Regions from separate parts of the Peptacetobacter sp. AB800 genome, predicted to be linked through region 1. Evidence: a T-box and tRNA genes for the amino acid it is inferred to sense, from the RefSeq annotation. Region 1 holds a T-box; the other holds one or more tRNA genes.
What was found. The T-box of region 1 lies ahead of serS (serine--tRNA ligase). A T-box ahead of a tRNA ligase gene usually reads a tRNA of that ligase, here a tRNA-Ser.

Region 1 (12,881 bases):
CTCTAAATCCCCACCTACTGGTAGCCCATGTGCAATTCTAGTGACCTTTATACCCATAGGTTTAACAAGTCTAGCAATATACATAGCTGTAGCCTCACCTTCAACTGTTGGATTGGTAGCCATAATTATCTCTTTAACATCCTGATTAGAAAGTCTAACCAAAAGTTCCTTAATCTTAATCATATCTGGCCCCACACCATCCATTGGAGAAATAACCCCATGAAGAACATGATAAAGACCATTATAGTCCTTAGTTCTCTCCATAGCTGCCACATCTCTTGGGTCCTCAACAACACAAATAACACTCTTATCTCTATTTTTATTTGAACACATACTGCATGGATCTGTATCTGTTATATTACAACAAATCGAGCAGTATCTAATCTCTCTCTTTGCATCGACAATAGCCTTTGCCAATGCTTCAACATCGTTATTATTCATATTAACAACATGAAAAGCTAATCTCTGAGCTGTCTTTCTTCCAACTCCAGGTAATTTTGAAAATTCCTCTATTAATCTAGTAATCGGTTCTGTATATACCTGCATCATATCACCTAGAATAATCCTGGTATATTCATTCCACCTGTAAGTTTGTTCATCTGATTAGCCTGAAGATTATCTATATTTCTAAGAGCCTCATTAACAGCACTTAAAACTAAATCCTCTAACATTTCAACATCATCTGGATCTACAACTTCTTCTTTTATACTTATAGAAACTAGTTCTTTCTTACCGTTTACCTTAACAGTAACAGCTCCTCCACCAACTGATGCTTCCACTTCTTTTTCTTCTAACTCTTTCTGAGCTTTTGCCATATCTTCCTGCATTTTCTGAGCCTGTTTTAACATTTTATTCATGTTCATTCCGCCCATACCAGGCATTCCACCTGGGAATCCTTTTTTAGCCATTCCAAATTCCTCCTAATTAAAAATTATTTATTCTATTTATTATATTCTATGTAAGCTGATTATATCAGCAGTACTAATTCAGTCATAATTTATTTTATTACTTATTCAACCTTTAAGCAATAATAATAAATTTTATTCTTCGTCCATACTATCCCTTACCTCAATAAGCTCCGGATCTACAACCTGTTTTAGTAGCTCCTCTCCCTTATCTTCTTCTTTTTCAATATCCATATTTATCATATCAGCTTCAGACTCTAAAATAACCTTAACTGAAAAATTCTTATGAACAATATCCTTAACAACACTTTCTATATACTCTGAATTTCCATGGTCGCTCAAACTCTTCTTAGCAAAAGCAAATTTTTCGCCAAAAATTATATACAGCACACCATTGTGTTCTTTAAGATTTTTCTTTTCAAGAAGCATTGCTCTAACAGGCATCTTTCTATCCTGTTTCATCTTATCAAGAATCTTATCCCAAAGCCGCTCAATCTTTTTAAGGTCTTCACTCTTCATCTCTTCGTATTTCTTGGACTTCTTAGAGCTAGACTTACTCTGAGACGTCTTAGATTTTTTAGGTTTAACAATTTCTTCTTCAGCCTCATCAGAAACATCTTCACCATCTAAAAGCTCAGCTTTTCTTGTAGAAACTGTTATATTGCCACTTTCTATAATCTTCTCTAAATATTTAACCCTCTCTTCAAGAGCTTCCTTATTTGTATCATAAGTAGGCTTAATAGTCTTGATAATACCTACTTCAAAAATTGTTCTCTTATCTGTAGCGTATTTTAAATTATTCTGAATCTCAGATAAAATATTTATAATTCTTATGACATTATCAATATCTGTATTTTCTATGCTTTTTTTCATTCTATCAAACTCATCATCTGAAACAGATATAATTTCTTTAGCACTATCTCCAGCTGCTAAACATATCATAAGATTTCTCATATGCTCAAGTAGCTCAGACGATAAAATCTCTATATCCTTACCAATAGAAATAAACGAATCTATCTTCTTAAGTGCGGCTGCAACATTGTGCGTTATAATATCATCTGCTAAGCCAAATATCTCATCTACATTTACAATACCCAGAATTTCAACAACATCCTCGTATTTTAAATGCTTATCTCCAAATAAAATACATCTATCCAAAATACTAAGCGCATCCCTAAGTGCTCCCTGAGAGTTTCTCGCTATAACAGAAAGTGCATCTTCCTCGACTTCTACTCCCTCTTTAGAGCATATGTATCTCATTCTTTCTTTCATCTCTTCTACAGTAATTCTCTTAAAATCAAATCTCTGACATCTAGAAAGAACTGTAGGAATCATCTTATTAGGCTCTGTAGTTGCAAAAATAAACACTACATACTCTGGTGGCTCTTCAATTGTCTTTAAAAGCGCGTTACTAGCACCTTTTGAAAGCATATGAGCCTCGTCTATAATATATACCTTGTATTTAGAATTTGCTGGAGTATATTTTACACTCTCCCTAATCTCTCTAACATCATCGACGCTATTATTTGACGCTGCATCTATCTCAAAAATATCTACAGTGCTATCATTTAATATCGCTCTACAAGACTCACACTCATTACATGGCTCCCCATCTTTAGGATTTAAACAGTTTACAGCTCTAGCAAAAATCTTTGCTGCTGTAGTTTTACCAGTACCTCTTGTCCCACTGAACATGTATGCGTGTGCAATATTTCCCGACATTATCTCATTTTTTAATGTTCTAATAATATGTTCCTGTCCTACAACATCAGAAAACTTTTGAGGTCTATATTCTCTGTACAATGCCTTATGCATATACCACACCCCTTTATAATAAATTATTGTTTAATCAAAATATCATAATTTCTTCTAAATTTATCCATTATTACTATTTGTAATATAAGAATAAAAAAAATCCCTTCATTAATATAATAAGGGATTTGCTATTAAAAAAATAAGCTGTACACCATCTATCGTCTTTTCCTCAAAGCCGTTGCCTTATCACTTAGCTCAGCCAAGGCATCCCTGAGTCACACAGAAGGGATTGCTTACCGCTGCTTCCTTCCAGATCTGACGGGATTCACAAGCTTCCATTGCCCAGGACCTGAGCGTCAACACCAAGTAAATAAAGACTGCACTTCAATTACAAATCCTCCAGATGGAGTTCAACCCTGCTATAGCGGATTGCAGGTTACAGGGTGCCGCTACCTCCCCATCTAGTACAGCAAAATTATAACCGTATTTAATTATCAAAAAACACTTTTTATTAAAAATGTCATTGTGAATTACTATACTATGATATCATAAACAAATACTTTCATCAAGGAAAAATAAAAAAAGTTGTTTCTATCATAAGTTCAAATTTTTATTTATTCAATAATAGTTATAATTTATATTTCTTTTGACAACGTTACTTTGTTCCTTCATATTGTTATTGAATAATTATGGTGCTAAAATATTATTTGGATAGTATCTATATTATAGAACTGTACCTATTTTTAAGCATTAAAAAATATTTCTGAAAATCGGGATTTGGATCACACTAGTTTGGAGGTGATACCATTATGTCTATAGGATTTATCGGACCTGGAAAAGTTGGCGTTTCACTCGCTAGATATTTTAAAAATAAAAATATAAATATCTCTGGTTTTTACGGACGTAATCCAGATTCATTAAACGAAGCTGCTAGTCTAACAGACTCTATAGCTTTTTCAAACTTAGAAGATTTAATCAATAAAAGTAATATTATAATAATTACAACTCCCGACGACATAATTTCAGAAATAAACAATCAAATCTCAAAATACAATCTGACTGGAAAATCAGTTTGCCATACAAGTGGCTCTATTCCATCAGATGTTCTTTCTAGTGCAGAAAATTCAGGTGCATCAATCTATTCTATACATCCAATGTTTGCATTTTCTAATAAATTCACAGACTTAGAACAATTAAATAACGTATATTTCTCTGTAGAAGGTAAAAATGTATCTAAGGACTCAGATGTTATAAAACTTATGGATTCTTTAGGCAATAAATACTTCACTAGAGGATCAGATTCATCTGCTAAGTACCATTTAGCAAGTGTAGTTGTTTCAAATCTAGCTCTATCTCTTTTCAATATTGGAACTGGATATCTAACAGATTTGGGACTTTCTGAAACTGAAGCTTTTGAAGCACTTTACCCTCTTATTACAGGAAATATAAACAATATAAAAGAAAAAGGATATAGACTTTCCTTGACAGGACCTGTTGCTAGAGGTGATGTATCTCCTGTAGAAAAACATCTATCTGTATTAAAGGATAGTGATATAGAAATATATAAAAATCTTTCTATGAATTTATTAAAACTTAAAGCTGAAAGAGAATTTGGTGAAAACAAAGACTCTCTTGAAAAGCTTGTACAATCATCAGAAAAATATAGCGAACTTTTAAAATTACTCGGAGGAATAGAATAATGAAAAACACTGTATTATCATTCAAAAAAGCAAAAGAAGAAGGTAAAAAATTAAGTATGTTAACTGCATACGACTATTCAATGGCTAAAATAATAGATAGCTGCGGAATAAACGGAATATTAGTTGGTGACTCTCTTGGTATGGTTATCAAAGGAGATGAAGATACTCTTGGAGTTACTGTTGAAGACATAATCTACCACACTAGAGCAGTTAAAAAAGGTGCTAAAAATGCATTAATAGTTGGAGATATGCCATTCCTTTCATACCATGTATCTATAGAAGATGCTGTAAGAAATGCAGGTAGAATCGTAAAAGAAGGTGGCGCACACGCAGTTAAACTTGAAGGTGGAGCAACTGTAGCTAAACAGGTTAAAGCGATAGTAGATGCTCAGATACCAGTTATGGGACATTTAGGACTTACTCCTCAGTCTGTTAACGCATTTGGTGGATTCAAAGTTCAGGGAAAAACTGAAGAAGCAGCTAGACAATTAATAGAAGACGCTAAACTTCTTGAAGAAGCTGGAGCTTTCTCAATAGTACTTGAAGGTGTTCCTGCCGCAATAGCAAAATTAATAACTGAAGCTGTTTCAATCCCTACTATAGGAATCGGTGCTGGTGTTGATTGCGACGGACAGATACTTGTTTATCAGGATATGCTTGGAATGTTTGACGACTTCGTTCCAAAATTCGTTAAACAGTATGCTAATACTGGTAAAGTTATGAGAGATGCTATATGTGAATATATAGAAGAAGTTGAAAACTGCTCATTCCCAGAACAGAAACATACTTTCAAAATAGATGAAGAAGAACTTAAAAAACTTTATTAATAATATAAAATATAAGATTACAACTTTATAAAAAATTAGATTGGAGAATTAAGATGTTAGTACATACAATAAAAGAAGTTAGAGAACAGGTTAAAGCCTGGAGAAAAGAAGGACTTACTGTAGGATACGTACCTACTATGGGATATCTTCACGAAGGACATAGATCATTAATAGAAAAAGCTGTTTCAGAAAACGATAGAGTAGTTGTCAGCGTATTCGTAAACCCAACTCAGTTCGGACCAAATGAAGATTACGAAGATTATCCAAGAGATATACAGAAAGACTACGCTCTTTGTACAGATGCTGGAGCTAATTTAGTTTTTAATCCAGAACCAGAAGAAATGTACTTCCCTGATAAATGCACAACTGTAAATGTTGAAGGATTATCAAAAGGTTTATGTGGAGCTAAAAGACCAGTTCATTTCGGTGGAGTTTGCTTAGTTGTTTCTAAATTCTTAAATATAGTTACTCCTGATAGAGCATACTTCGGTGAAAAAGATGCTCAGCAGCTAGCCATAATAAAAAGAATGGTTAGAGATTTAAGTATGGATGTTGAAATAGTAGGATGCCCAATAGTTAGAGAAGCTGACGGTCTTGCTAAGAGCTCAAGAAATACTTATCTTTCACCTGAAGAAAGAGTAGCTGCTCTTGTACTTAATAGAAGCCTTACAAAAGCTAAATCTGCTATGGAAGACGGTTTAAGATGTGTAAGTGAAATAAGAGACCTTATAGAAAGTGAAATAAATGCAGAACCTCTAGCTAAAGCAGATTATATAGAAATAGTTGATAGCGAAACTCTTCAGCCTGTAGAATCTGTTGAAAGAGATGTTTTAGTTGCTATAGCTGTTTATATAGGTAAAACTAGACTTATAGATAATTTCACTTTTAGATTAGCTTAATTGATAGATAAATTTTTACTATCTCAATTTTATTTGTTATATATTTTTTTTATAATTATTTTTGTTTTTTAGACGAGGATTATTTATTGTTGAAATTTCAATATTTTCCTCGTTTTTTATTTGCCCATAAACAATTCTTATATTTTGTTTACATTTACCTTTTTTATGTGTTATAATGTACTAGTATTATTTTATACAACTCTTTTTTATTTCTTTTCTCAAAGCTCCGGGAATTCCACACATTTTTTCCTGGGGCTTTATTATTTTTTGAAAATGTAATTATACAGAAAAATAAGGTATATATATCATCTATATTGCGTAATTGCATATGATGTTATGTATACCTTATTTTTTATGTCATCATCTTTAGTAATTTTTATCGTAATTGTAATTAAATATATTTTATGATAACCTTAAATTGTAATATTAATACAAATAGAGGTGATTGTTATGTTTAAAAAATTTATTTCAATTTCTCTTGCTACTCTTTTAGCATTTAATCTTTCTGCTTGTGCATCTAAAGATATTTCTAAAAACTCAAAGAAATCTACTTCACAGAATCAGAGTTCTTCTGATGAAAATTATTCAGACTGCGAGTCTATTGATTTTTCAAATGTCGTCTATAATGACTACGGTGGTTTTAACGGCATTACTTTTGATGTACCTGATTTTTTAGAGTATACTTCTGATTCTTCAGATGGCAACAAAGTTGAATTTTTCACTGCTAATAAGTCTTGCTATATGAGCGTAGAATACGCTGGAAAGGTTTCAGATTTCAAAGCTGTTTATGATAAGGATTTAGCTAATTCTGAAAATGTTGGATTTAATGTATTTGAAGACTATGAGTACAGAATATCTGGAGATGACGAAAAGACTGTATACTACAAATGCTCAATTATTTTTGAGGGTGCAGATGGATATTATCTTCAAAACCTATTGATGGTATATCCTAAGAAATATGAAAAAGAGTTTGATCCAATAGTTACTAGAGTGTATCATAGTTTTGTTAAGTTCGCAGGTCCTGATGAATTCCTTGATGAAGAGAGTAATAGTTCAAGCCTTCCTAGACCAGATGGAAAGGATAAGATTATCTCTATTTCTGATGAGGATGAGATTACATTTTTAGGTAATTACGATAAAAATAAAAAGTATGATATAGATTATTGCTCTGTTGTAGGTAAGGATGTATATGGAACTTCTCACATTGATGGTGATTTTGGATATAATACAGTTACTATAGACGGTTGCTCTGTTAAATATCCTGATTTCCTACAATTTTTAATGGTTCCAGATGCCAAATATGGAGTTAATTTTAGAACTAATGAAAATGAAGCTGGATTTGCTGAGTTTTCTGTTATATCTACAGAAAATTTAGAGCCTGATGCTTGTCCTAATGCAGTTGCTTTCTTTAATAAATACGGTGCAGACAATGAATACTCTAGTATTATTAAAAAAGAGCTTTCAGATAATTTTCTTTATATAATAGAAGCTGGTTCTCAACCACGTTCTCATGTTTCTATGGAAATTCACTACATAGATGAAGATGAAAATGATTATGTTTCACTTTCTGTTGAACCTGATTTTTATTATAATAACGAAAAAATGTTATTAGATATTTTTGAAAATATGAAAGCTTCATTTAGACATAATGGTGGGCTTTAGGAGGTAGATTATGAAGTATTTTAAAAAAATTACAATATTAACTCTATGTTTTATATTGTCTTTTAATCTAGTTGCTTGTAAAAGTAAAGATATTAAAGAATCTGATGATTCTAGTTCTGCTGCTTCTTGTGATAGTATAGATTTTTCTAATGTTGTTTATAATCGTTATAATTTTGAAGGATTATCATTTAATTATCCTAGTTTTTTAGGTGTTTCTAAAGAAGGCGATAATTATATTACTTTAGCTACTCAAGATAATTCAGTATCTTTAAAAGTATATAAGGAAAAGTCTGGTACGAATTTTAAGAATCTTTATAATTATGATATGTCGAGTCTAAAAAATATTAATTATGATAGTTATAAAGATATTCGTTTTAGTATATCTGGAACTAATAATAATTTTGAATATTATAAGTCTAGTATTCTTTTAGGAAGTGATATTTTTAGTTTTATGATGATTTATCCAGTTGAATATTTAGATGAGTTTGATGGTATAGTTACAGATGTTTATAAAGCTTTTGTAGCTAATTTAGATGGTAACGGTGAACAGAAGAAAGATGTTGCTGTTAATAATCATAGTAGTAATTCTGATAGTGTGTTGTCTAACGGTAATAAATTACAGGTTGCTACAATAGATGAAAGTGGATTAAATGAAGATTTACCCGAAGTTCCACCTTTTTCTAAATTAATTCTTCTTGGCGATTATATTGAAGGAAAAAGCTATGATACTCAATATTGTACAATTGAAGGAAGAAATATTATTAATAATAAAACAATTGATAATACAGTAGAATACAACAAGGTTCATCATCTTTGTGGAAGTGTAAATTATCCCGATTTTATGAAACCTGGTAGAGTTCCTTTAAATGGAAAAAATGTTGAATTTAAGTCTTTAGATGGAAATCTTTATTTAAATCTTGGCTATAAGCATAATTTAGACGAAGATAATATTTCATCTTATTTCAATAAACTGAATGCTAACGGAAATGTTGTTTATAGTGATATAAAGAATGATAAAATTTGTATTGTATATAAAAATGATAATAAAATTTCTATAGTTCGTTGCAAAGTAAGACCTGGAAATATAATAACTTGTTATATGGATTGCAATTTAGATTATTATTCTTCTTATAAAGAAAAAATTGATGATATGTTCAAAGAAGTTTACAATAGTTTTAATACAGTAATTGAGGATAATCTTCCATAAGATAAAATAACCCTACAAATAGAAATTACTTCTAAATGTAGGGTTATTTTTTATCATCTCAATCTTTTAAAGAAACTTCCTAGCATCCCAGCACATTCCTCTTCTAGCACCCCATACTTGTACTCAACTTTAGAGTCATCAAAATACTCTTTCTTAAAATCAGACTGTTTCTCTATCTTGGCATTCTTTACTCTCTTAGCTCCTATAACAACTTCTCTGATTCTCGAATTCACAATAGCTCCACAGCACATTATACAAGGCTCCATAGTTACGTACATCTTGCAGCCAAACAATCTCCATCCCTTTAGTTTCTTAGCCGCATTCTTTATCGCAAGTATTTCGGAATGAGCAGTTGCATCTTTTAAATGCTCTGTTAAATTGTGTCCTCTTCCTATTATCTCGCCATCCTTTACGATTACCGCACCGATTGGAGTTTCCTCTTTATCATAGGCCTTCTTAGCTTCTCTAAGTGCCTCCATCATAAAGTATTCGTCGTCACTCATTCCTGTAACCATTCTTACATACTGGCGATCATACTCGCAGAAATCCTCTGTATTTATAAGGAATTTATCACCTACTGCATATTCTTTCATTCCCTTCTGATTGGACACAGCTACAACTTCAGCTTCAACGGTTTCAGTTATTCCAAATACGCACTTTTTATATTCTTCTTCATTCATTCTTACAACTTTTGCAACTTCTTTGTTAGGATTAAATACTGTATCTTCATCCACTTTATATCTATATACCTCACAAATTTCATTATCTATAAAATCTCCGTCAACTATATTTTCAAAAATCTCATTGATAAATGAAATATTTTCTTCTTTAGCCACTATCCCAGCCTCTTCTGAGATTTCTCTTTTAAGTGCTTCATATATATCCTCTCCAGAATCTATATGACCACCTACCATCACTCCATAAAGACCTGGGTAACTTTTATACATTGCTCTTTGTTGAAAATAGCAATATTTTCCATTTTCAGCATCCTCTTCAAACCAACAGTGAACTACTTTGTGTATATGTCCTTTTTCATGAATTTCTCCTCTGGTAGCAGTTCCTATCTTCTCAAAATCTTTGTCGTATATATCTAAAATCTCTTTATTTAGTATTTCATCTTCCTTACTTTTAACTATTTCTATCTTTTCATCTTTTACACGATTTCCCATATCAAAAGATATAACTTTAGATTTTTCTCTATTCAATTCTATCCACAGCCTTTCTTGTTTATATTTTTAAAAACATAAAAATTTTATCCACTTATCCACTATTTTTACTTGGATATTTAATTTTTTCTGTTGTTATTGTATTTTTTGAGTATATTTTTATTCACTATTTTAGTAATTACATAATCTAGCTTAGTTTAAATTTAATGTTATTTCAATACCTATTGTGGATTAAATTATATTTAAAAAGAGATGCTATAATTTATCTTCTAAAAAATACAATAAAAAAGAACCACCAATTTCTCGGCAGTTCTTTATATACTATATTTTAGATTTTATTATTTTATAACATCTACACCCATGTATGGTCTTAATACTTCTGGAACTACTACTGAACCATCAGCCTGCTGATAGTTTTCAAGTATAGCTGCTAAACATCTACCTACTGCAAGTCCTGATCCGTTTAATGTATGAACGAATTCTGCTTTAGATTTTTTATCTCTTTTGAATTTTATGTTAGCACGTCTAGCCTGGAAGTCTTCGAAGTTTGAGCAAGAAGATATTTCAACGTATCTTCCGTAGCTTGGCATCCATACTTCTAAGTCAAATTTAAATGCTGCAGTGAATCCTAAGTCACCAGTACATATTTTAACTCTTCTGTATGGTAATCCTAATAACTGAAGTATTTCTTCTGCATCCATAGTTAATTTTTCTAATTCATCATAAGAGTTTTCTGGTAATACGAATTTAACTAATTCAACTTTGTTGAACTGATGCTGTCTTACTAGACCTCTTGTATCTCTACCTGCAGAACCTGCTTCTGATCTGAAACATGGAGTGTATGCACAGTATTTTATTGGTAACTGATCTGCAGTTAATATTTCATTTCTGTGTATGTTTGTTACTGGTACTTCTGCTGTTGGTACTAGGAAGTATTCTAATCCTTCTAGTTTGAACATATCTTCTTCAAATTTTGGAAGCTGTCCAGTTCCGCAGAAGCTATCTCTGTTAGCCATGAATGGTGGTAATACTTCTGTGTATCCGTGGTCAGCTGTGTGAGTGTTTAGGAAGAAGTTTATTAGAGATCTTTCTAATCTAGCTCCTAAACCTTTGTATAATGTGAATCTTGAACCAGTTATTTTTCCAGCTCTTTCAAAGTCTAATATTCCTAAATCAGTTCCTATATCCCAGTGAGCTTTCTGTTCAAAGTCAAATTTTCTAGGTTCTCCCCATTTTTTAACTTCTACGTTATCTTCATCAGTTTCTCCCTGTGGTACATCTGGATGAGGAACGTTTGGTATTCTCATTAATGTGTAGTTTAATTTGTCTTCTACTTCTTTAACCTGTACGTCTATTCCTTTTATTTTATCAGATAATTCTTTTAATCTAGCTTTATCTTCTGTAACGTCTTTTCCTTCTTTTATTAGCTGAGGTATTTTTTTAGATTCTACATTTAATTCCTGTTTTAATACTTCAACTTCTTTTAATAAATCTCTTCTCTGGTCATCAAGTGCTACTACTGCATCAAGGTCGAATTCTTTTTCCCCTCTTATCTGCATAGCCTGTTTGATTTCATCTAAATTTTCTCTTATTCTTTTGATATCTAGCATTTTTCTGCTCCTCCCCAAATTAAAATTTCTGAAAATCATCTAAAATTTTCAATTATATTGTATTGAATTTACAGATTTGGTTTTTCAGGGGCGTTTTTTTGTATAAAAAAAGATTTTCACCCCTTACAAAAGGGACGAAAATCTGTTATCCGCGTTGCCACCCTAATTGAATGCACCTATAAATGCACATTCCTCTCAAAATCCTGTAACGTAGGAATACGTCTAACTTATTTCAGATTAGAAGCTCCAGAGTAGATTCAAAAACCACTGATATGAGTTCACACCGACCACTCACTCTCTGTAAACAGAACTGTCTTTTACTTAGCTCCTTCATTGCCTTTTACTATTATGTATCCAATTATATTATAATAATCTTCATTTTTCAAGAGAAAAAAAAGAATTTTTAGTCTATTTTTATTTTCTTACAAAGTTTAAATTATTATTTTCCTTTTACTACTACATTTACTTGAGGAAGAACAATTCCATTTTCATCAAATTTTTCTTTTATTTTTTCCATTAGTTCGTAATATGCATCCCAATAATCCTCTGTTTTTACCCAAGGCTTACTTATAAATTCCATAGATTTATTTCCCATAGAATTTATTCCTATAAGAGGTTTGGGATCCGTAAGAACTCTTTTGTCCTCTTCAAATATTTCTTGTACAATATTTTTTAATACTCCAATATTTGTATCATAATCTACATTGAATGAAAAATCTATTCTTCTTATATTTTGATGTGTGTAGTTTATTATATTGTTACTCGTTATCTGGAAGTTTGGTATTATTATAGTTTTATTATCCGGAGTTTTTAGTATAGTACTAAATATCTGTATATCTGAAACAGTTCCCTCAACATTAGTATCTGATGCTTGTATATAATCACCTATATCAAAAGGTTTAAAGAATAATATTATAAATCCAGATGCTAAATTTGATAGTAATTCTTTAAATGCAAGACCAATACTGAATCCAGCTGCACCTACAATAGTAACTACAGAAGTCGTTTTTATTCCTATCATATCTAAGCTGTTTAATACAACAACGACAATTATAGATATGTATACCCCGTATACTATGAAGTTTGTTATTCCTTTTCCACTTGTATATTTTTCTAATATATTTGAAACTATTCTTTTGCATATTTTAGC
Region 2 (18,283 bases), on a different contig from region 1:
TCATATCTTTATGATGAGCTAAAAGATGCCTGTCCATTAAAAGAAGAAATCGTGGAAGATGGCTTTGATATGGTTATTATGAGAGAGTTGACAGGAGGTCTATACTTTGGAGAAAGAGAAACAGTACTGAAAAATGGAGAATATGTAGCACATGATAACCTTGTGTATAGTGAATCGGAAATAAGAAGAATTGCGATAAGAGCATTTGATATAGCAAGAAAAAGGAATAAAAAGGTCACAAGTGTAGACAAAGCAAATGTCATAGATACATCTAGATTATGGAGAAAGGTTGTTGAAGAAGTTTCTAAGGAATATCCTGATGTTGAACTTGAGCACATGCTAGTTGATAATTGTGCAATGCAGCTTATAAAAAATCCAAAACAATTTGACGTAATACTTACAGAGAATATGTTTGGCGATATTTTAAGTGATGAAGCTAGTATGATAACTGGCTCAATAGGTATGCTTTCGAGTGCTTCACTTAGAGATGATAGTTTTGGAATGTATGAACCAAGTCATGGTAGTGCTCCAGATATAGCTGGAAAAGATATAGCGAACCCGATTGCTACAATACTTTCAGCAGCAATGATGCTTAGATATTCATTTGATATGATAGCTGAAGCTAATTCAATTGAAAATGCTGTTAAAAAAGTCCTTGAAGATGGATATAGAACAGTAGATATAATGTCAGAAGGTAAGAAAGAAGTATCTTGTTCAAAAATGAGTGAACTGATAGCTGACAGAATATAGGAGGAAAATATGAAAAGTAATAATGTAAAAAAGGGAGTTGAAAGAGCTCCTCATAGATCTCTTTTTAATGCCCTTGGTATGACAGAAGAGGAACTAAATAGACCGATAATAGGTGTAGTTAATTCATATAATGAAATAGTTCCAGGACATATGAACCTTGACAAAATAGCTGAAGCTGTAAAGAAAGGAATATATATGGCAGGAGGAACTCCTGTTGAAGTTCCTGCAATAGCTGTATGTGACGGAATAGCTATGAACCATACAGGAATGAGATATTCACTTGTTACAAGAGAACTAGTATGTGATAGTACTGAGTGTCTTGCAAGAGCACATCAGTTTGATGGACTTGTAATGATTCCAAACTGTGATAAAAATGTTCCTGGGCTTCTTATGGCAGCAGCAAGATTAGATATACCGACAATATTTGTAAGTGGAGGTCCAATGCTTGCAGGAAGAAAACTTGATGGAAAGAAAACTTGTTTATCAACTCTTTTTGAAGCTGTAGGTGAGTACAACGCAGGGAAAATGAGCCTTGATAAACTAAAAGAATTTGAAGAAAAAGCATGCCCTACATGTGGTTCTTGTTCAGGAATGTATACTGCAAATTCAATGAATTGCTTAACAGAGGCTCTTGGAATGGGACTTAAAGGAAATGGAACAATACCAGCAGTATATAGTGAAAGAATAAGACTTGCAAAACATGCCGGTATGAAAATAATGGAGCTTGTCGAAAAAGATATAAAACCATCGGATATAATGACAGAAAGTGCGTTTAGAAATGCGATGACGGTAGATATGGCTTTAGGATGTTCTACAAATTCTATGCTTCACCTTCCAGCAATAGCATATGAAGCAGGAGTTGATCTTAATCTTGAAATAGCTAATGAAATAAGTCGGAAAACTCCTAACCTTTGTCATCTTGCACCAGCAGGAGATACTTTTATAGAAGATTTAAATGAAGCTGGTGGAGTATATGCAGTAATGAATGAACTAGATAAGCTTGGAGTACTTGATAAAGAATGTATGACAGTTACAGGATTTAATGTAGGAGAAAATATAAAAGGATGCGAAAATCTAGATACAGATATAATCAGACCAGTTGAAAATCCATACAGCAAAACAGGTGGAATAGCTGTATTAAAAGGAAATCTTGCTCCAGATAGCTGTGTTGTAAAAAAATCAGCGGTTGCACCTGAAATGATGAAACATAAAGGTCCTGCAAGGGTATTTGATGGTGAGGAAAGTGCAATAGAAGCAATAAGGGCAGGAAAAATAAAATCTGGTGATGTTGTAGTAATAAGATATGAAGGACCAAAAGGAGGTCCAGGAATGAGAGAAATGCTTTCTCCTACATCAGAAATAGCTGGTATGGGACTTGATAAAGATGTAGCTCTTATAACTGATGGAAGATTTTCAGGAGCTACAAGAGGTGCATCTATAGGACACGTTTCACCTGAGGCAGCTCTTGGTGGAACAATAGCATTTGTAAAAGATGGAGATATGATAGATATAGATATAGAAAACAACAGTATACAGCTTCTAGTTTCAGATGAAGAACTTGAAGAAAGAAGAAAGGATTTTGTACCAAAAGTTCCGAATGTAAGTGGATATTTAAAAAAATATGCTTCAATGGTTACTTCGGCAAATACAGGTGCAGTCCTTAAAGTTAAATAAAAAGGACGGTGAAATATAATGAGGCTTAAAGGAGCAGACATGGTAATGGAATGCCTTTTAGAACAGGGAGTTGACACGGTATTTGGATATCCTGGTGGGGCAATACTTGAAATATACGATAGTTTATATAAATATAAGGATAAAATACAGTCAATACTTACATCACATGAACAAGGGGCATCTCATGCTGCAGACGGATATGCAAGAGCTACTGGAAAAGTAGGTGTATGCATGGCGACAAGTGGACCTGGTGCAACAAATCTTGTAACAGGTATTGCAACTGCACAGATGGATTCAATTCCTATAGTTGCAATAACTGCAAATGTAACACTTCCACTTCTTGGAAGGGATAGTTTTCAAGAAATAGATATTACAGGAATTACAATGCCAATAACAAAGCATAACTTTATAGTAAAAAAAATAGAAGATCTTGCTCCTACAATAAGAAAGGCCTTTAAAATAGCGAGAGAAGGAAGACCAGGTCCTGTACTTGTAGATATAACAAAGGATGTAACAGCAGGATATGGTGAATATGAAAAAGAAGAAATAAATATAACCTTAAATAGAGAAACAAGTTTAGATGACGATAAAAACTATCAAGAAAGTCTTGAAAAGGCAGTTGAACTTATAGAAGAAAGTAAAAAACCATTTATATTTGTTGGAGGAGGAATAAAAGCATCTAATGCAACGGATGAACTCAAAAGATTTGCTGAAATAATAGATGCACCTGTTGCAGATTCTCTTATGGGAAAAGGTGGATTTGACGGAAATAGTGAAAGATATACTGGAATGCTAGGGATGCATGGAACAAAAGCAAGTAATTTAGGTGTATCAAGATGCGATTTGCTTATAGCAATAGGAACTAGATTCAGCGATAGAGTAATTGGCAATGCAAGCACATTTGCATCTAATGCAAATATAATACAGATAGATATAGACGAGGCAGAAATAAATAAAAATATACATGTAGACCTAGGTATAACTGGGGATGCAAAATATATACTAAAAAAACTTAACCTTATGTTGAAAAAACAATGTAACACAGAGTGGATGGAAGAAATAAAAACTCTAAAAAATAAATATCCAATGAAATACAATAAAGATATTCTTACAGGGCCGTATGTAATAGAAAAAATAGAAGAATGTCTGGGTGATGATACAATAATATGTACTGATGTTGGCCAGCATCAGATGTGGGCAGCACAGTATTTCCATTACAAAAAACCAAGACAATTCATAAGTAGTGGAGGTCTTGGGACAATGGGATATGGCTTAGGTGCATCAATAGGTGCAAAATATGGAAATCCAAAGTCAACAGTTGTAAATATAGCAGGAGATGGATGCTTTAGAATGAATATGAATGAGCTGGCAACAGCTTCAAGATATAATGTTCCAATAATACAGGTTATACTTAATAATAAAGTACTTGGTATGGTTCGACAGTGGCAGACATTTTTCTATGAAGGAAGATATTCTGATACAGTCCTTGACGATCAAGTTGATTTTTGTAAAGTTGCAGAAGGACTTGGTTGTAAAGCAGTAAGAGTTACAAAAATGGATGAATTAGAAAAAGCTCTTTTAGAAGCAGATTCATATAACGGTATTTTTGTTATTGAATGTATGATACAGGAAGATGATAAAGTATTTCCTATGGTCGCTCCTGGCAAAAGTCTTAGAGATACTTTTGATCAAGACGATTTATAGAATACTAAATTAGATTTAAAAAAAGAAAAATAATTAATAATATAAATAATATATAAATCAAAGAATTCTTTGAATATTTAAAAATATTTGGAGGATTCTTTTTTTTAGCAATAAATATTCCAATAAAATAATTATTTAAAAAAACTATATCAATAAAATTGTAATAGGAAATATCTATATATATTGAATATAAAAATTACATGAAGTAAAATATTCATGGAAAATTCATAAAAACTATAATCAAAAATAATTAAATAGTAAAAAACTATAGATTTAATTTATTGATTGATGAGTATGAATATCATATAGGAGGTATAAAATTGAGCGAAAAAATACTTGTAGAATTTATAAATACTTGACCAACATGTGATGAACACAGTGTGTTTGTAGAGAGTATGGGGGAAAAATACTCAGACAAAATAGACGTAAAACTTTATAGAGCGGGAAAAGATTTTTCATATATAAGAAAATACGGAATGATTACAAAAGGAACTTTGATAATAAATCAAAAGAAAAAATATGATAGTTTGAATAAAGCTAAAATAGAAAAAGCAATTTTAGATGCAATTGAGGAGAATAATTAAAGAATAGGGGAGAAGAATGGAGATATTAAACGTAATATTTAATGGAGTAAAAGATACTATAGTATCGGCCATAATAACATTAAATGGTGCTTCTGGATGGTTGATAGTAAGCTTTATACTTGCTGGAGTGCTTCACAATGTACTTTCACCAAAAAAATTCCAAAAACATTTAGGAAATAAAAAGTTATCATCTATATTAAAGGCTACTATTTCTGGTATGTTTTTACCAATATGTAGTTGTGGGGTTATACCTTTAGGAATAAGTATGTACTATTCTGGTGCATATCTTGGACCTGTTTTAGCATTTATGACATCGACGCCAATAATAAATCCAATTGCTGTTGTATTATGTTTAGGTCTTTTAGGTCCAAATATAACAATAATATATATAATATCTGGATTTACTATACCGTTTATAGTAGGTATACTTGGAAACACAATTAGTAAAGATGAGGTTTCTATGTATACAGAGGAAGAACAGGTTGAAATGATTGAATTAGAGGAAGAAAAAAGAACCTTCTGGGAAAAGATGAAAGAAGGATTAAAATGGTCTTTTGACGATTTAGCACTTACTGTTAGTAAATATGTAATACTTGGTATGCTTTGTGCAGGATTTATAACAACAGTATTTCCAAGCAGCATAATTCAGAAATATTTAGGAAATCCAGGGATGCTTTCATTATGGAGTGTTTCTGTATTAGCATGTGTAATGTATGTTTGTGCTGTTGGTCATATACCATTTATAGCAGCATTAATTGCAAGTGGTGCAGCACCTGGGATAGCTATAACATTTTTAATAGCTGGTGCAGCAACTAACTTACCAGAACTTATAAGTATAACAAAGGTTATAGGAAAGAGAGCTGTACTTATATATTCTTGTACGCTTGTAATATCTTCTATGATAGTTGGTTATATAACAAATCTTCTATTAGCAGGAGAACAAACAATAGCAAATTTAAATTCTACAGGTACATCAATACAGATTGCAAATAATTTAATGTTAACTATACCTGATTGGTTTAGCTATATATGTACAGTATTAATAATACTTTTAGGGATAAAAGCAATACTACCAAAATTGAAAGAAGGTTTAAAATTACATGCGTAATAAAAAGATAATAATCGGGATAGCGATTGCAATATTAGCTGGTGTTGCCTTAGTTTTATCTAATAATTATGAAGAAAAACAAAAGCAGGAATCAGAAATAGATATACATGGTGGAGCAGTTGCTGAAAAAAAAGCAGATAAAGAACTTATGGATATATTTAAAAAAAATCACGATGAAGAAATAATTACATATGCTCAACAAGATATGAATAATGATGGAAAAGATGATTTACTTGTAATTTACTATGTAAATAAAAATTCAAATCAGATGACAGTTGTAGCGAGTAAAGGTGATGAATATATACTTACAGAGCCAATTCCAGCTCCTATAGATGATCAGCAAATAAGCTTTAAAAATATAGATGACAAGGATGAAATGGAAGTAATAGTTTCAGGATCAAAAAATGGAAATGTTGGCTATGCGATATATAGATTAGAAGGAAATGAAATGATAGACTTATTTGGACAAGATATGGAATCTTGTTGCTAGAATGAGAAATAATGAGCAAAAGCTCTTTATGGAAATAATAATTATATATTTAGGAGGAAAATATGAAATTAGCGAAAAAATTAATGACGCTAGGTCTTGTTGGTGTTATAGGTATGACTGCATTAACAGGATGTGGTAAAAAAGAAGCTAGTACAGAAGGTGGAGATACTAGCAAAAAAATAACAGTAGGTTACTATAACTGTGACCACATGACAGCAGCACCAGTTGCAGAAGCTGCTGGAATATACAAAGAATTAGGACTTAATGTAAAAACAGTAGGTAATGGGAAAGTTCCTGAAGCTATGGCAGCTGGACAGATGGATGCTGGTTACATAGGTACAAGAGGTCTTTGTGGTGCAATACCAAAAGGTTCTCCAATAGTTGTAGGAGCAAATAACCATAAAGGTGGATCAGAATTCTTAATAATGTCAAACAAATACAGTGATCCAAAAGAACTTATAGGTAAAAAAATAGCTACAGATATGTCTGACTTTTTATGGCAGAGTGACTACGGTCCAGAAACAGGACTTCCTGTAGATGCATCTAAGTATGAAATAATAAATATGGATTCAAGTAAAGATGCTTACTTAGCAATGAAAACTGGTAAAATAGATGCTTTTACAGCTTGTGACCCTTGGGGATCAGTTGCAGAATTTGAAGGAACAGGTAAAATAGTAGCATCAACTCAGTATAAAGAAAAAGATGGAACAGAATATAACTGTTGTTCATTCGCCTTAAATACAAACTTTGTAAAAGAAAATCCAGAATTAGCTGAAAAATTAATGCTTGCACATACTAAAGCTATAGAATATATATACACTCATCCAGCTCAGGCAGCAAAAATATTCGCTGAATACTACGATGTTGATGAAGAAGTTGGTATGATGACTATATACAAAAAGACTGTAGGAGAAGGTAGAACTCTTACTTGGGATATAGGTGATGGAACAGCTTATAAAAATAACCTTAAAATGTACAAAGATTTAAATGCATTAGAAGAAATACCTTCATATGAAGAAGTTGTTGATGATTCAATATTAAAATCTTGTGGTGCTGATGATTTTGATACATTTATAAAAGAAAAAGTAGATCCAGTATTCCCACAGGGCATGGATTATGAAACTTGGAAAGAAAAAGCTTTATCAATAAAAGAATAATATAAGCTATAAAAATGAAGATAAAAGATATTGTAAAAATACTTTCTATAATTTTTATATTTGCTTTTATCGTTTTATTTAATTTTAAAACTGAAAAAATAACAGGAAATATCAGACTTGGTGTATCGGATGATACATCAGGTCTGATATTAAATTATATGCAAGATAAAAATTATTTTGAAAATGTTGAATCTGAAAATATTATTGATTCATATTCTATAGCTGACTGCTGAACGGCTAGTATGCAGTGGGCACTGTCTTCGGATGAAATGGATATGGCTATAATATGTAAAGATGCCGCAGAAAAATATGTACAAACAGAAAAAAATTTTGAAATAGTAGGAACTGTTGTAAAAAATTCAGATGTATTTTTATTAAGTGATGAGAATCCAAATGTAATGGGTACTGTTCAAAATAGAAAATATCAAGATGAGTTAGTTAAGGAATATTATCCAAATGCTAAGGTAAAACATTTATTAGCAAATGCACTGCCATATAGTATAGAGAGTAATAAAGTAGATGGTGGGGTAATGGATGTTATCAAATCTTTATCTATTGAAGGGAATAAAAAGTCTTGTGCTACTAATAAGGATTTTGATACGTATGTATTAGTGGTGAATAAAGAATTTAAAAAAACAGATAACTATGAAATATTTAAAAAACTGTACAATAAAAGTGTAGATGATATAAGCGATAAAAATAAATTAAAAAAAGCTATAGAAAATTATAAAAATATAAAACTAGAAAAAAAAGACATGGGGGTAATAGAAAATTGCAAACTGGAGTTTCTAAAAATAAACTAAAAAAGACGTTTGTTTCCAAGAAATCTATGCTAGAAATTTTTTATAGAATAGCTCTTTTAGTTGGAATATACCTTTTATGGCATTTTACAGCTAAAGACCTTGGAAGTGACCTTCTTTTACCAATGCCTTCAAAAGTTATTGAAGGATTTTTATATTGTCTTACTGATCCAGAGACAATAAAAAATGTATTTATAACTATGCAAAGAGTTATGAAAGGTTTTGGATATGCCTTAGTAATAGGATTACCAATAGGATTTATTATGGGGTTCTCAAGTACTTGTGAAAAAGTTCTTTCACCAGTTATAGACTCAGTTAGACAGGTTCCAATAATGTCTTGGGTACCACTAACAATAGTATGGTTTGGGATAGGTGACGGACCTACTATATTCTTAATAGCATTCTCAGGTATATTCTCTATAGTATTAAATACTATTCATGGAGTTAGAACTATATCAAAGGATTACTATAATGCAGCGAAAAGTATGGGAGCATCTCCATTTATTATATTTAAGGATGTTATATTCCCAGCAGCACTTCCTGATATACTTACAGGAGCAAGACTGGCAATAAGTAATGGTTGGATGTCTGTTATCTGAGCCGAGTTCATAGCTACGAGTGCCGGGATCGGTTACTCTATGGTACAGGCTCAAACTTTAATGCAGACACACATACTAATTGGGCTTATGATATTTGCGGCTATAATAGGATTTTTAATAGACCGTGTTTTAAAATATGTAAATAAACTTCTATGTAAATGGAGGTTCGCAGAATAATGGAATTAAGAGTAGAAAATATAAATAAAACATTTATCAATGATAAAGTAGAAAATAAAGTATTAGAAAATATAAGTTTAAAAGTGAATGAAGGTGAATTTGTTTCACTATTAGGTCCATCAGGATGTGGTAAAACTACTCTATTAACTATAATAGGTGGTTTTCAGCATGCAGAATCTGGAAAGATATTTGTAGATGGAAAAGAAGTAAGTAAGCCAGGAATAGATAGAGCATTTGTATTCCAAAACTATGCTTTATTCCCTTGGAAAACAATAAAAGAAAATATAATTTTCCCTATGAAAAGACAGAAGATGCATAAAGATGAAATAGAGAAAAGACTTCAGGAGCTTTTAGAATTATCTGATTTACAGGGAAAAGAGAAAATGTATCCGCACCAGCTATCTGGAGGTATGAAGCAGAGAGTTGCTGTAATGAGGGCACTTGCTTGTAATCCAAAAGTACTTCTAATGGATGAACCTTTAGGGGCAATAGACTTTAGAATGAGACAGAATTTACAAGAAGAACTTGAAAAGATATGGATGAAAAATAAAATAACAGCTGTAATGGTAACTCATGATGTAGATGAAGCTGTATATATGAGTGATAGAGTTGTAGTTATGTCTAGAAATAAAGGTGAGATAATAAAAGATTTAAAAATAGATATGGAAAGACCTAGAGATAGAAAAGACGAAAAATATATAAACTACAAAGAAGAGCTTACAGCAATCCTTTCTGAATGTTACGGAGATAAAGAAGAATAATATTGAAAACTAAATAATAAAATGAGGTGTAAAATTGAATAAATATGAAAAATATAGATGTCTTACTGATGAACAGAAGGCAATAAGAATATCTATAATGGATTGTATAATAGATAATGGTGGTTCTGTAAATATAGAACTTGCAAAAAAATGGGTTAAAGAACATATGGAAAGTAGTGAAGAAACTATAGATGCTACTTTTAAACAGTTTATAGATACAAATGTAATGGTTGTTATAGATGATGAAATAACATTTATATTCCCAGTATCTGGAAAACCAACAAATCATAGAATAACACTTGAAGATGGAAGAAGCTTTTGTGCTATGTGTGCAATAGACTCTATAGGGACAAGTTATACATTTAAACAACCAGCAACAATAAATTCTATGTGTGTGGCAACAGGAAAAGAAATAGAATTAAAAGTTGATAATGGAAAAGTATTGTATACAAACAATCCAGGAATGTATATAATACATGTAGACCTTTTAAAGAATACTGATTGGGCAAATGCTTGTTGAAACATAATGAACTTCTTCTGGACGAAGAATGATTTAGAAGCATGGCTTAAAGCAGCGGGAAAAGAAAATGACCCAGATGTATATGCATACAATTTAGATGAGGCTATAGAAGAATCATATTATACATTTGAGGTATAATATATGTAAAAAAGACTAGTTGAATTGATAAAAATCAATAATAACTAGTCTTTTTATTTATAGTTTTAACTTTACTATAATGTTATAACTTGATCTATTCCAGCACTTCCTAAACAAGTATAAAGGTTAGGGAAACATCCAATTGTAGCACCATCTACAAGATTATCCTGTATTCCTCTTTCTATTGCACATTGATCACATGCCATAAGTATCATACCAGTTTTTTCCCGTATTTTACTTAATCTTTCTCCTATTGGGTTTCCTTTAGAAAGGAATAAAGTATTATCCATAAAGAAAAACATTCCTGCAACTTCAGCAACATGTGAATCTGTTTCAAGCTGTGGTATTATCATTTTGTCTAATATTTTGTGTGTATTTGTACTATTAAATATGTAAGCAACTTTCATATTTAAGCCTCCTCCTATATAATTATTTTAATTTCTAAAATAATTATATAGGAGAGTATATAAATTTTGAAATAGAAATTATCTATAGTATAATAGAAAAAAATATTAACTTCATATAAAATGTTATTTTAAATAAATATAGATAATATAAATAAAACTTATAATATATATAGAAAATTAATATAATATAAAATACAATTACTATAGTATTATTAAAGGTATAGAGCAAGATTAAAAAATTTATATGTAGAAGGGAATGTATAATGACTAAAGAAAATAAGAAAAAATTAATCACAAGAGTAGGTGCGGTATTATTAGTATTTGCTATCTATTTCTTTGTAACACCTGTAAAAACATTTGTAAATCAGATGGTATTTTACTTATCTAGTTTAGATTTGGAATCAATAAAACAATACATACTTTCATTTGGAATTTGGGCTCCAATAATTTCATTCTTACTTATGCTACTTCAATCAGTAGCTGCACCACTTCCAGCATTTTTAATAACATTTGCAAATGCAGCGTTATTTGGTTGGGTATGGGGAGCTATACTATCTTGGTCAAGTGCAATGGCAGGAGCAGCGCTATGCTTCTTTATAGCTAAATTCTTAGGAAGAGATGTTGTTGAAAAGCTTACTAGTAAAATGGCTATAAACAGTATAGACGAATTCTTTGATAAATATGGGAAATATACTATATTAGTTTGTAGATTACTTCCATTTATGTCATTTGACATAGTAAGTTATGCAGCAGGTCTTACTTCAATGAAATTTATGCCTTTCTTTATAGCTACTGGATTAGGTCAGTTGCCAGCGACAATAGTTTACTCTTATGTAGGTGGAATGCTTACTGGTGGAGCAAAATTATTTGTAACAGGGCTAATGATATTATTTGCTCTTACAGTTGCTATATATATGTTCAAGAAAATATATAACGATAAAAAAAATAAATCAAATGCATAATACTAAAGTAATAATACATTTAAAAGGACACCAAGTTATATTTTTTAGCTTGGTGTTTTATTTTTGAAAAATAACATTAAAATGAAAAAATTATAAATTTATATAAAAAATATTTAAGTATAGTGTCTAAATTGATATAATATAATACAAGATTAAAAAGTTAGAAAATTGAGAAAGAGAAGAGGTGCTGATTATTGAATATAGTAGATAAAAGCTGCGTAGAATTTATAGAAGTTCTTTCTTCAAGAGAGCCAGTTCCTGGTGGGGGTGGCGCTGCTGCTTTTGTCGGAGCGATAGGTGTGGCACTTGGAAATATGGTGGCAAATCTTACAATAGGTAAGAAGAAATACGCAGAATATGAAGATGAGATAAAAGAATTATTAAAAGAGGCGAAAGAGATAGAAGCAGAATTACTATCTATGGTTGATAAGGATGCAGCGTGCTTTATGCCACTTTCTCAGACTTATGGGCTACCAACATCGACAGAAGAGGAAAGAGAATTTAAAACAAAAAGAATGGAAGTAGTATTAAAACAGGCGTGCGAAATACCATATAAGGCTGCTAAAGTTTGTTTTAAAGCTATAAAAATACATGAGGATATAGTAGATAAATCATCTAAGATAGTCATAAGTGATATAGGGGTAGGAGTTCAATGTTTAAGAGCATGTCTACTTGGATCTAAATTAAATGTAAAGATTAATACAAAATCTATGAAGGATAGAGAATATGCCGACAAAATTTCTAAAGAGGTAAACGAAATAGTAGAAGAAGGAATTGCTATATGTGACCAAGTCTTTGAAAGAGTAGTAGAAATTATGGAGGAATAGTATGGAAACTAATATAATAAAAGGAAAGCCGGTTGCCGATGAGATAACCGAAAATTTAATAGAAGAAGTTAAAAATTTAAAAAATGCTGGAATAGAACCAAGTCTAGCTATAGTTAGAGTAGGAGAAAATCCAGATGATATGTCTTATGAAAGAGGAGCTATGAATAGATGTGGCAAGATAGGTATAGATGTTAAAAATATTATTCTAAAATCAGACGTATCTGAAGAGGGTTACATAAATGCTATAGAAGATTTAAATAAAGACAAATCTGTAAGTGGGATACTTTGTCTAAGACCACTTCCTAAACATGTAGATGAAAACAAAGTAAAATATGTTATAGATGCTGAAAAAGATGTGGATTGTTTCAATCCTATAAACTCAGCTAAGCTATTTGAAGGAGATAAATCTGGATATGCTCCATGTACTCCTGAGGCTGTTATGAAAATTTTAAAGTATTACGGTATAGAATTATCAGGGAAAAAAGCGGTTGTGCTTGGAAGATCGTTGATAGTAGGTAAACCAGTATCAATGATGCTTATGGGAGAAAATGCAACTGTTACAGTATGTCATTCTAAGACAGAAAATCTGGCAGATGAGGCTAAGAAAGCTGATATACTTATAGCAGCTATAGGTAGAGCAAAAATGGTGGACAACTCTTATATAAAAGAAGGAGCTACTGTGATAGATGTAGGTATAAATGTAGATGAATGTGGAAATCTATGTGGAGATGTGGATACTGAATCTGTTTTAGGTACTGCAAGTATGGTTACTCCAGTGCCAGCTGGTGTAGGATCTGTTACTACATCTGTACTAGCTGAACATGTTATAAGAGCTTGTAAAAAACAAAATAATATTTAATGTAAATTTATAAGATTAAAAACATAAATAAAATAAAAACCTGCGTGTATTTTGCGCAGGTTGATTTTTTATAAACACATATATAAAAAAATTAAATATATTATAATTATTAAATAGATAATAAATTAAAGTTAAAAAACTAAAAATATTGAGATAAAGGGGGTTGCAAAATATGATTATTTCGGGAAATAAACCATTTGATGAGATAAAAGAGTTTTTAAAAGATGATAAGACTGTATTTATAATCGGCTGTGGAAAATGTGCAACAGTTTGTAAAAGTGGTGGAGAAGAGCAGGTTCAAGCTATGAAAAAACTCCTTGAACGGGAAGGTAAAGTAATAACAGGAACCACTATATTAGACCCAGCATGTACACTTTCAAAAACTAAAAGAGATTTAGAGGAATTTATGGATATTATTCAGAACACAGACTCTATTTTATCTATGGCTTGTGGAGATGGAACGCAGACTATAGCAAAAGTTATGGAATATAAGCCAGTTTATCCAGCAAATGACACGCTGTTTATTGGTGAGGTTCAGATGTTGGGGAGATATGAGGAAGCATGTAGAGCATGTGGAGATTGTCAACTTGCTTGGACTGGAGGAATTTGCCCTGTCACATCTTGCTCAAAAGGATTATTAAATGGTGCTTGTGGTGGAGCTGACAAAGATGGAAGATGTGAGGTAAATCCAGAATATAGCTGTGCATGGGTAAAAATATATAAAAGACTAGAAAGATTAAACCAACTTGAAAATCTATTAAAAGTTAGAGATGAAAGAGATTACTCTAAACTAAATAGAAAAAGAGATATAACTATGAAGGAATTGAATGATAGGAGGAAACGCTAATGAGTAGATTACAAGAGTCACTAGAAAGTGGAAAATTTACTATAACGTGTGAAATAGCACCTCCTAAGGGAACAGATATTTCTCATGTTATGGAGTGTATAGAAGTATTAAAGGGAAAAGTAGATGCAGTTAATGTAACGGATTTTCAATCAGCTGTTGTACGCTCGACATCACTTGTAACTTGTAAGATATTAAAAGATAATGGAATAGAACCAGTTTTGCAGATGACAGGTAGAGATAGAAATAGAATTGCAATACAAGGGGAGCTTTTATCAGCAGGAATTTTTGGTATAGAAAATCTATTTGCTATAACAGGGGACCATACTAGCAAGGGAGACCATCCTCAAGCGAAAAATGTATTCGACTTGGATAGTATAAATATATTAAAAGCTGCTGAGTACATATCTATTGGAAAGGACATGAATCACAATGAATTAAAAGGACATCCAAAGTTTTATATGGGTGCTGCTGTATCTCCGGGATTTGTTCCGATTGAGATTCAAATCATAAAAATGATAAAGAAAATAGCTGCTGGAGCAAAATTTTTCCAGACACAAGCTGTTTTTGATATAGAAACAGTGAGAGAATTTAGAAGAAGAACTAAGAATTTTGAGTGTAAGGTTCTTATAGGAATTATTCCTTTAAAATCTCCTGGAATGGCTAGATTTTTAAATAAAAATATTCCAGGTGTGGATGTTCCAGAGTATATAATAGAGCGAATGGAGTCTGTTGGAAAAGAAAATTATAGGGAAGAGGGAATGAAAATCGCCGCAGAGTTTATTAAGAAACTAAAAGAAGAAAAATTATGCGATGGCGTTCATATAATGTCTGTTGGAGCAGAAAAAAATATTCCTGAAATTATAAAAATGGCTGGAATTGAAATATAAAAAATATTTTTAGAGAGGTGATTTTTGTGAAAGACGGTCATATACATTCACATTATTGTCCTCACGGGACAAATGATTCTTTTGAAATGTACATAGAAAATGCTATAAAAAACGGATACGATGAGATAAGTTTTACCGAGCATTTTCCATTACCAGATGGGTTTGTAGATCCATCTCCAGAGCAGGATAGCACACCTTCTGTTGAAGCTTTTGAACGGTATTTAGATGAGGCTGAGGAAATGAAAAAGAAATATCGGGATAAGATAAAGATAAATGTTGGTACTGAAGTAGATTATCTTGAAGGCTATGAAGAACAGATAAAAAATAATTTAGAAAAATACGGAAAGAGATTGGATGATGCTTTGCTTTCTGTACATAATATGAAGGTTTGTGGTGAATTTGTATGTATTGATTATAGCCCAGAGGAATTTAAAAGAATTTCAGATTTAGCAGGAGGAGTTGACAAGCTTTATGGTAAATACTATGAAACTGTTAAAAAAGCTATAGAAGCTAATTTAGGAGAGTATAAACCAAAGAGATTTGGTCATCTAAACCTAATAAGAAAATTCTGCAAGGTGTTTGAGTATGATTATAGTGAACAAGATATTTTAGAAGATATAATGAAAGCATTAAAAGAAAATGAATTTGAGCTTGATTTAAATGTATCTGGAATTAGAAAGCCATACTGTGGTGAGATATATGTTTCAGGATATTTAAAAGAATTAGCTGATAAATACGATATAAAAACTGTTTTAGGATCTGATTCACATACAGCTGAAACAATAGTGAGTAGAGAAGAATATGAAAAATTTACTAAGTAATTAAATAATATTAAGAAAATAAATAGATTATAGCCGTTTCTATATTAAAAGATATTGACTAAGTTAGTTTAATAATATAGAATATAAAGAGTATCTGGAGAAGTACTCAAGAGGCTATAAGAGGAGCCCCTGCTAAGGGTTTAGGCTGGGTAACACCGGTGCGAGGGTTCGAATCCCTCCTTCTCCGCCAGTGTGAAGACCTTTTTAAAAGGTCTTTTTTTATTGTAAAAATTAGTAATAATAAAAAAGTGAGTAGAATTTTGGTAATCTACTCGCTTTTTTATTATATTTATAGAGATGTTATAAATAAAAACTTTTGGAATAATGACAAAATCTTTTTTTAAGAAAATTTATGATATACTAATAGAGTGTGTAAATTCTAAGTAAAGAAAAAATTAAACATAAATTAAAAGATAATGATACGAGAGGTGACTTATGGACGGAAAAGGATTAAAGATTTCTGATATATTTCAGAGGACTAGAACTATAAAAAATAGGCTTATTTTGGATTCACTTATGGTCGGAATAATAACAGGTGTTGTTATAGTTGTTTATAGAATATTAGCGTCAAAATTAGCTGTATTTTTTAATTATATTTACGGATACGCAGATAAAAATATGTTGATGATACCAGCGGTGTTTATATTACTTGCGGCATCGGCTTTTGTAGTTGCAGAATTTGTAAAGAAAGAGCCTATGATTTCGGGAAGTGGTATACCACAGTTAGAGGGAATACTTTCAAGAAAATTAAGCATAAACCGGATGAAGGTATTATTTTATAAGTTTGTAGGGGGAGTAATCTGCTTAGGAGCAGGTCTTTCTGTAGGTAGAGAGGGTCCTTCTGTTCAGATGGGTGGATGTATAGGTGAAGAATTCTCTAAAAGAGGGAAGAAGCCAGACTATGAAGAAGTGTATCTAACTACCTGTGGTGCTAGTGCAGGTCTTTCAGCAGCATTTAATGCACCTATGTCTGGTGTTATGTTTGCGCTTGAAGAGGCACATAAAAACTTTTCTCCGATGATTTTATTATCTGCTATGATTGCATCACTTACTGCGGACTGTGTTGCAAAGCAATTCTTTGGGATAATCCCATCTTTAAAATTCAATCAGTTAAATATAATGCCTATAAAATATTATTGGGTACTTATAATATTAGGAATAGCAGTAGGAATTAGTGGTGTTATATTCAATAGTGGAATATTAAAAACTCAAAAGATGTTTAAAGAAAGTAAATTAAATAGATATGTAAAGATAATGATACCATTCTTTGTTACAGGTGTTATAGGTATGATTTCTCCAATACTTACAGGTGGGGGACATGAGCTAATAATGGAGCTTCAGAGCACAGATTTTATGCTTATGACATTAGTTGTATTTTTAGTGGTTAAATTTATTTTTACATTTGTATGTTTTGGTTCAGGAGTGCCAGGAGGGATATTCTTCCCACTTTTAGTACTTGGTGCACTTGTAGGAAATATAGTTGGACTTATATCAATAAGATATCTTGGAATTCCTACTATATATATAATGAACTTTGTTGTACTTGCAATGGCAGGACATTTCGCAGCAATAGTAAAAGCACCAATAACAGGTATAATACTAATTTCTGAAATGACGGGATCTCTTGCTCATTTACTACCACTTGCAATAGTCAGTGTAGTTGCGCAGTTGACAGCAGATGTATTAAAAGGAGAACCTATATATGAAAGCCTACTTGATAGACTTCTTGCTAGAGAACACAGTGCAAACGAATATAAAGGTGCGTCTAAACAGAAAACATTGCTTGAAGTTTCAATAGATATGGATTGTATGGCAGATGGTAAAAAGATAAAAGAGATAAAATGGCCGGAAACATCTTTAATAGTTGCTGTAAATAGAGGAGAAAAGGAAATAATTCCAAAAGGTGATTTAACGCTTATACATGGCGATTTAATAACCGTAATGACCTCACAGGATAACTCTCCATACGTACTAGAGGAATTAAAAACAATATCGACGCTTACGACTGTAAATGAATAGATATAAAAATAAGAATAGATGTAGATAATTATAATAGATAAGAATTTTAAGAAAGGAGGAGAGGTGTATGAATTTAGATAGTTTAAATGAAAATCAATTAAAGGCTGTACAACATATAGAAGGTCCATGTATGGTTCTTGCAGGTCCAGGTTCTGGAAAGACTAGAGTTATAACATATAGAATTGCAAATAT

Region 2: it has a tRNA-Ser gene. The T-box ahead of serS (serine--tRNA ligase) is inferred to sense a tRNA for this amino acid. The anticodon was not compared.

The regions. Positions count from the first base shown of each region.
Region 1 is NZ_JBLOUI010000053.1:260-13,140, reverse strand. It holds gene recR (recombination mediator RecR) at 1-546, opposite strand, end outside; gene ACK2WN_RS11065 (YbaB/EbfC family nucleoid-associated protein) at 555-908, opposite strand; gene dnaX (DNA polymerase III subunit gamma/tau) at 1,041-2,720, opposite strand; RNA gene ffs (signal recognition particle sRNA large type) at 2,865-3,130, opposite strand; gene ACK2WN_RS11050 (Rossmann-like and DUF2520 domain-containing protein) at 3,470-4,360, shown strand; gene panB (3-methyl-2-oxobutanoate hydroxymethyltransferase) at 4,360-5,187, shown strand; gene panC (pantoate--beta-alanine ligase) at 5,241-6,086, shown strand; gene ACK2WN_RS11035 (hypothetical protein) at 6,537-7,748, shown strand; gene ACK2WN_RS11030 (hypothetical protein) at 7,759-8,955, shown strand; gene ACK2WN_RS11025 (deaminase) at 9,009-10,160, opposite strand; gene serS (serine--tRNA ligase) at 10,460-11,731, opposite strand; T-box leader at 11,859-12,074, opposite strand; gene ACK2WN_RS11015 (mechanosensitive ion channel family protein) at 12,171-12,881, opposite strand, start outside.
Region 2 is NZ_JBLOUI010000009.1:35,012-53,294, forward strand. It holds gene leuB (3-isopropylmalate dehydrogenase) at 1-750, shown strand, start outside; gene ilvD (dihydroxy-acid dehydratase) at 760-2,424, shown strand; gene ilvB (biosynthetic-type acetolactate synthase large subunit) at 2,443-4,128, shown strand; gene saoT (thioredoxin-like (seleno)protein SaoT) at 4,443-4,712, shown strand; gene saoE (efflux transporter SaoE) at 4,729-5,820, shown strand; gene saoC (Cys-Cys-COOH (seleno)protein SaoC) at 5,813-6,310, shown strand; gene saoX (ABC transporter substrate-binding subunit SaoX) at 6,373-7,467, shown strand; gene saoB (ABC transporter substrate-binding (seleno)protein SaoB) at 7,482-8,270, shown strand; gene saoP (ABC transporter permease subunit SaoP) at 8,297-9,043, shown strand; gene saoA (ABC transporter ATP-binding protein SaoA) at 9,043-9,804, shown strand; gene saoL (MerB-like organometallic lyase SaoL) at 9,839-10,462, shown strand; gene saoD (DsrE-related protein SaoD) at 10,537-10,869, opposite strand; gene ACK2WN_RS04745 (TVP38/TMEM64 family protein) at 11,133-11,831, shown strand; gene ACK2WN_RS04750 (cyclodeaminase/cyclohydrolase family protein) at 12,026-12,658, shown strand; gene ACK2WN_RS04755 (bifunctional 5,10-methylenetetrahydrofolate dehydrogenase/5,10-methenyltetrahydrofolate cyclohydrolase) at 12,660-13,517, shown strand; gene ACK2WN_RS04760 (methylenetetrahydrofolate reductase C-terminal domain-containing protein) at 13,690-14,364, shown strand; gene ACK2WN_RS04765 (methylenetetrahydrofolate reductase) at 14,364-15,251, shown strand; gene hisJ (histidinol-phosphatase HisJ) at 15,278-16,072, shown strand; tRNA gene ACK2WN_RS04775 (tRNA-Ser) at 16,169-16,262, shown strand; gene ACK2WN_RS04780 (ClC family H(+)/Cl(-) exchange transporter) at 16,508-18,091, shown strand; gene ACK2WN_RS04785 (ATP-dependent helicase) at 18,159-18,283, shown strand, end outside.